Methyloferula stellata AR4: one gene and its partner. The protein of the gene in region 1 interacts with the protein of each later gene in a pairwise test. Links are inferred from orthologs where the notes say so. Each region holds a gene or a part of one and is shown in the gene's direction. Other genes may lie near its edges.

Region 1 (3,166 bases):
GCGCCGGAGGCTCGGCAATGTCTGAAGTCATCTTGGACCGTCAGCACGCACCCGATCTCGCCCTTGCCGCGAAGGCGCGCGCGCGAACCCGCGCGCGGCGTGCAACGCCGGTCACGCAGGACGGGCCATGGCTCCAGGCGATCCTGGTGGCGCTTGCCGCGGCTTTTCTCTTGTTCTTTCTCGTGCTGCCGCTCGTCGCGGTTTTTTACGAGGCATTGCGTGGGGGTGTTGCGACTTATTTCGCTGCGCTCACCGAGCCCGATGCGCTTTCTGCGATCAAACTGACGCTGATCGTGGCGGCGATCGCGGTGCCGATGAATGTCGCCTTCGGCATAGCGGCGGCCTGGGCCATCGCCAAATTCGATTTCAAAGGCAAGAGCTTTCTCGTCACCTTGATCGATCTGCCATTCTCGGTGTCGCCCGTCGTCGCCGGTCTGATCTATGTCCTTTTGTTCGGCGCGCAGGGTCTCTTCGGACCTTTCCTGCAGGCACATCATATCGAGATCATCTTCGCAATTCCCGGCATCGTGCTCGCGACCGTTTTCGTGACCTTTCCCTATGTCGCGCGCGAGTTGATCCCTTTGATGGAGAGCCAAGGCACGCTCGACGAGGAAGTGGCGCTGACGCTTGGCGCGAGCGGCTGGATGACGTTCTGGCGCGTCACTTTGCCGAACATCAAATGGGCGCTGCTTTACGGCGTGCTCTTGTGCAACGCGCGCGCTATGGGCGAGTTCGGCGCGGTCTCGGTCGTCTCCGGCCATATCCGCGGCTACACCAATACGATGCCGCTGCATGTCGAGATTCTCTACAATGAATATAACATCACCGCCGCTTTCGCGGTGGCTTCACTGCTCGCGCTGCTCGCCTTGGTGACGCTCGCGGCGAAGACGCTGCTCGAAATCTACTTCGGTGATGAGGTCGGTGCGAAAGCACGCAGGCATTAAAATAGGAACGGCTCTATGCACATTCGTGCCAGCAATATCGTCAAGAGCTTCGACGGCGGCCCGGGGCAGGCCGCGCTCGACAACGTCAGTCTCGATGTCGGCAGCGGCGAACTGGTCGCGCTGCTTGGGCCTTCAGGCTCCGGCAAGACGACGCTTCTGCGGGTCATCGCGGGACTCGAACAGGCCGATCGCGGGCAGGTTTTTTTCGGCGACGAGGATGCCTCGCAGAAATCGGTGCAGGAGCGCCGCGTCGGCTTCGTCTTCCAGAATTACGCGCTTTTCAAACATATGACGATTGCAGAAAACATCGCCTTCGGTCTCGAAGTGCGCGAGCGCGGCACCCGTCCGCCGAAAGCTGAAATCAAACGCCGCGTGCTCGAATTGCTCGATCTCGTGCAATTGTCCGGGCTTGAGAAACGCCGTCCAGCACAACTCTCGGGCGGCCAGCGTCAGCGTGTGGCGCTGGCGCGCGCGCTCGCCGTCGAACCCAAAGTGCTTTTGCTCGACGAGCCTTTTGGCGCGCTCGATGCAAAGGTCCGCCGCGACTTGCGGCGTTGGCTGCGCGAACTCCATGACCAGACCGGCCATACCACGATCTTCGTCACGCATGACCAGGACGAGGCGCTCGAGCTTGCCGACCGTGTCGCGGTTTTGAGCAAGGGCAAGATCGAGCAGATCGGGACGCCGGACGAGATCTACGATCATCCGGCGACACCCTTCGTGCATGATTTCATCGGCGAGGCGAGTTCTCTGCCGGTCGAGGCGAAGGACGGATCATTCTGGCTCGGCGCCGAGCGCATCGCCCTGCCGGTGCTTGGCGGGCAGGCGGGGCATGGGCGGCTCTTCGTTCGGCCGCAGGATGTCGTGATCGATCAAACGGGGGGCATCGCCGCCGAAGTGGTGGCCGTGCGGCGCACGGGGGCAGCGCGGCGCGCCGAGATCGCTTTTCCGGCGCTGCGCGGCGAGCATGTCGAGATCAACGCGCCGGCCGCGCTTAATTTCCAGCCGGGCGAGACTCTGCCGGTGCGCTTCATGCGCGGGACGTTTTATCCGGGGTGAAAACCGCAGTGCTCCGGTTTACGAGCGGGTTCTCGCACCTCTAATACCGACGATCAGGCCGAGTATGATCGAGGCCTCTATCATAAAAAACCAGAATTGCCCGACCGATAAAAGCAAACCGAAAACCCCCATCGCGATCGGCACGATAAACAGGATTGTTTTCAGTTGGTGGAATGGGTTGGGTGCCTGCGAGGGCGACGGAAACTTTTTTACATAAATTCTGAGATGATAGATGAGCGTCGCGACGCCCATCACCTGAAGCAGCAGGAACAGAATGGCCGCCGCGATCATTTCGCTCGTCAGTTCCATTTGATCATCCGGACAGGTGAAGGCGCTGCCGCAATAGGCTTCAATGCTCCTTCTTCCATTGTGCATAGCTAATGCGTGGAAGCTCGAAGCGATCCGTCGTGCGGCAATAGACCGAGGGTGAACCGAGACGGCCGAGCGGCGCGAAACCCTCGATATGGAAGCGCGGGCCGACCAGATGATCGGCGACGTGAAACATCACCACCTCGCCGATGAAGAGCGTATTGGCGCCGAGCGGCTGTGCGCTATGCAGCTTGCATTCGAGACTGACCTGCGTCCGAGCCAACCGCGGCGCTTTCACTCGTGCCGAGGGCAGGACCTCCAAATTGGCAGGTTGAATCTCGCTTTGGTCCGGCGGAAAATCCGTTGCCGAAATATTCCTGGCATCGAGTAAATCCTCAGTCACAAGATTCACGACGAAGTCGCGGCCGGTCTCGATGTTTCGTGCCGTGTCCTTCTGCGTGCCGTCGTCGCGCCGGCCGATGCTGACGATCACATAGAGCGGATCGGCACCCACGGCGTTGAAGAAGCTGAACGGCGCAAGATTGACGAGCCCGGTCTCGCCAAGGCTCGTCACCCTGGCGATCGGACGCGGCACCACGAGATTGGTGATGAGCTTGTAATTATCCGCAGTCGCTTGAAGCGAAGGATCGATTTGCATCAGTTTGCCACCATGCGGGCTGCCGCAGAAAGTCCTAGCCCATTCTCGGGATAACAACGACCGTGCGGCCGATCGAAAACGAAGCTTTACGAACCGTTGCGGAAGGCCACGCGAGGGGCGTCCGGAAACGGGAAAGAAAGACCGGAGCGGGCACAAAACACGCACGAATCGGACGAGGCGCCTGATTGCGGCTTTG
Region 2 (3,310 bases), 990 kb from region 1 along the record:
CTGGTGGAGCGAACCGGCGCTTGCCTCCGTGTTGCAGCCTATCCTGACGCGGCTTTGCGCCGTCTATCTCACGGCCGCGCGCGACGGCAAAGGCCCAACTGACTATGTCGCCCGCTTCCATCTCGGCAATGGCGCCAGATTGGAGCGCGTCAACTGGCTCGGCAACACGGCGCCCAAGGGCATCGCCGAATCCTTCGGGATCATGGTCAATTATCTCTATGATCCGGATCTGATCGAGATCAATCACGAGATTTTCGTCAAGAAAGGCCTGGTGGTGCGGTCGCCCGAAGTCGAGGCGCTGCTGCATCACGTCCCGCACGCGCCCGCGGCGAAATCGGCACCGGCTCATGCGATCGCCAGCATTGTGGCGCGGCGGCAAAAGCCGAAGCCTGCCGCTGATGTGGCGGCGGGGTAGGGTGTGAACATGATGATCTGATCCCTCACCCTGAGGAGGTGCCGGAGGCACCGTCTCGAAGGGCGAGGGATCGGCATCCCGTTGTACCTATTCCAAACCCTCTCCTTCGAGACGCTTGCTACGCAAGCTCCTCAGGATGAGGGTTTGGATTGGGCGTGATCAGATTCCTAAGCTTGCGGCAGCCCCAGGCGATAGACGCCCTTGAACGTATCGGGGTCAGCCGGCACGCCCTTGCGATAGATCACGATCTTGCCTTCGCGGGCGAGTTTGACGGCATTGTCGCGCACCGGCAGGAGATAGCCTTCCCAGGTCACGATATTCTGGCTCGGGACCAGTTTGGTGAAGGTTTTGGCGATCTCTTCCGGATCGACGGTGCCGTCAGGCGCCGCCTTGGTGCAAAGATCCAGGATCACATCGGCCAGTTTCGGCGGCTCACTCATCGCGGCTCCTGCGGCATTATGCTTGGCCCCTTGTCTCTCAGAGCCGATAGATCGCTTTTGGTGCTTATTGTCAAAGCAAGGCCCTTGCCAAAAAATCGGCAGCGTCAGGCTCGCGCTCGCATTAAACCTTCGCTATCTTAGATATTTAGGCTGAATGAGGCGTCCAGGTCGTCGGTAATGGAAAATCTGAAACTTGTCCCGATCCCCGAAGAGGGCGATGTCTTAGCCCTGATGGCGGATTTCGGGCGTCTGGCGCGGCAAACCGCGCAGGTTCTGGCGCTGGCCTCGACCAAAGCGAAGAATCAGGCGCTTCAACTCGCAGCTTGCTCCATCCGGGCGCGGGCCGGCGAGATCCTTGACGCCAATGCGCAGGACATGGCGCAGGCCAAGGCGAATGGCGTCACCGGCGCCTTTCTGGATCGGCTCTATCTCGATGAAAAACGCATCGATGCCATGGCGCAGGGCCTCGCCGAAGTCGCGGCTTTGCCCGATCCCGTCGGCCGGGTGCTTGCCGTTTTCGAACGGCCGAACGGGCTCGTGATCGAACGCGTGGCTGTGCCGCTCGGCGTCATCGGCATTATTTACGAGAGCCGCCCGGCGGTGACGGCGGATGCCGGCGCGCTTTGCCTCAAATCCGGAAATGTCGCGATTTTGCGCGGCGGTTCGGAGAGCACTTTATCCTCCGCCGCGATCCATAGCTGCCTGGTCGAAGGACTGGCCGGTGCCGGTCTGCCGGAGACGAGCATTTTGCGCGTGCCAGTGAAGGACCGCGCCGCGGTCGGCGCCATGCTGGCTGGTCTCGACGGCAATCTCGACGTGATCGTGCCGCGCGGCGGCAAGAGCCTTGTCGCACGCGTACAGGCCGATGCCCGCGTGCCGGTCTTCGCGCATCTCGAAGGGCTCGTGCATATTTTCGTGCACGCCGACGCCGATCTCGCCAAGGCCGAGACCATCGTGCTCAATTCGAAGATGCGGCGCACCGGCGTCTGCGGCGCGGCGGAGACGCTGCTCGTCGATCGCGCCTGCGCCGAGACGCATCTGGCGCCTTTGGTGAAGATGCTCATCGACGCCGGATGCGAAGTGCGCGGCGACGCGGAAACGCTGGAAGCCGATGCACGCGTGGTGCCGGCGACGGAAGCCGATTGGCACACCGAATATCTCGACGCCATCGTCAGCGTCGCCGTCGTCGATGGGGTCAATGGCGCGATCCATCATATCGAGACCTATGGCTCGCATCATACCGATTGCATCATCACCGAAAACCATTGGGCGGCCGAACGCTTTCTGGCCGAGGTCGATTCCGCTATCGTGCTGCACAATGCCTCGACGCAATTCGCCGATGGCGGCGAATTCGGCTTCGGCGCCGAGATCGGCATCGCGACGGGCCGGATGCATGCGCGGGGTCCGATAGGTCTGGAACAATTGACCACATTCAAATATCGGGTGCATGGCACGGGGCAGATCCGTCCGTGACAGCGCTCTCGTGACGAGTGTTGGGCCGGTCCGGCTGCCGCCTCATGCGCCGGGTCAGAAGATCGGCCTCTTCGGCGGCAGTTTCGATCCGCCGCATGAGGGCCACCGTGCGGCAAGCCTCTTGGCCTTGAAGCGCTTGGGGCTCGACCGCGTCTGGTGGCTCGTCTCGCCCGGAAACCCGCTAAAGGACACGCGCCATCTCGCGCCGCTCGAAGAGCGTGTCGCGGCGGCGCGCAAGCTCGCGCATCATCCGAAGATCGCGGTGAGCGATGTCGAGGCCAGGATCGGCACGCGCTACACCTATGATACGATCGCTTATCTCAAACGCCGCGCGCCCACCTGCCATTTCGTCTGGCTGATGGGCGCGGATAATTTCATTGGTTTCCATCATTGGAAACGCTGGCGCGACATCGCCGATCTCGTGCCCCTCGCGATCATCGATAGGCCGGGTTCGACCTTGAAGGCCGCGCATTCGCAAGCCGCGAAAGCATTTGAAGGCTGCCGTTTGGAGGAAAGCGACGCGGCGCTTCTGCCTTTGGCCTCGCCACCGACCTTCGTGTTTTTGCACGGGCCGCGCTCGCCGCTGTCATCGACCGCGTTAAGGGAAGGCGGGAAGTAGCTTCACCAGCCTGACGGGTAGGTCAGATTGGTCAAAAGCGCATTCATCTCTTTCAGCATTTCGCCTTCTTGGACGGGCTTGGAGATAAAGCGCGCTTCGCTCGGCAATTCCGCATAATGGGGATGAAGCCGGCCCGACGTCGTTAACAGGGAAACATGCGGCCAGCGCAGATGCACGATCCGCAGCAGATCGAGCCCGTCGATCTCGCCTGCCAATTGAATATCGGTAAAAAGCAATTGAATTTCGGGATGCGTCTCAATCTGCTTGATTGCCTCAAGCGCATTGGCTGCCTGAAGCACCCGCATGCCTTGGTCTTCCAGCATATCGGTCAGAAAAAAGCGCTGCAGCCCATCGTCTTCGACG

The links.
Region 2: the proteins of A3OQ_RS0115915 (region 1) and A3OQ_RS0120835 interact in binary tests that used the Escherichia coli proteins (3 or more experiments, as listed by UniProt). The link is inferred for Methyloferula stellata AR4 from one-to-one orthologs.

The regions. Positions count from the first base shown.
Region 1 is NZ_ARWA01000001.1:3,226,885-3,230,050, reverse strand. What follows is about bases 132-2,981. They hold A3OQ_RS0115915 (sulfate/molybdate ABC transporter ATP-binding protein), read left to right. Parts: upstream 132-959; coding sequence 960-2,003; downstream 2,004-2,981. Other genes in these bases: A3OQ_RS0115905 (flavin reductase family protein), read right to left, coding at 2,353-2,970; A3OQ_RS0115910 (hypothetical protein), read right to left, coding at 2,022-2,312; cysW (sulfate ABC transporter permease subunit CysW), read left to right, coding at 132-944. In the rest of the region: sulfate ABC transporter permease subunit CysT, read left to right, coding at 1-25; more of cysW, read left to right, coding at 18-131. UniProt on the Escherichia coli protein: Part of the ABC transporter complex CysAWTP involved in sulfate/thiosulfate import. Responsible for energy coupling to the transport system.
Region 2 is NZ_ARWA01000001.1:4,218,954-4,222,263, reverse strand. The notes cover bases 187-3,180. They hold A3OQ_RS0120835 (glutamate-5-semialdehyde dehydrogenase), read left to right. Parts: upstream 187-1,032; coding sequence 1,033-2,328; downstream 2,329-3,180. Other genes in these bases: A3OQ_RS23260 (response regulator), read right to left, coding at 2,950-3,180; A3OQ_RS0120830 (nicotinate-nucleotide adenylyltransferase), read left to right, coding at 2,303-2,947; A3OQ_RS0120840 (DUF3253 domain-containing protein), read right to left, coding at 583-855; A3OQ_RS23265 (malonyl-CoA decarboxylase), read left to right, coding at 187-415. Also shown: more of A3OQ_RS23265, read left to right, coding at 1-186; more of A3OQ_RS23260, read right to left, coding at 3,181-3,310. UniProt on the Escherichia coli protein: Catalyzes the NADPH-dependent reduction of L-glutamate 5-phosphate into L-glutamate 5-semialdehyde and phosphate. The product spontaneously undergoes cyclization to form 1-pyrroline-5-carboxylate.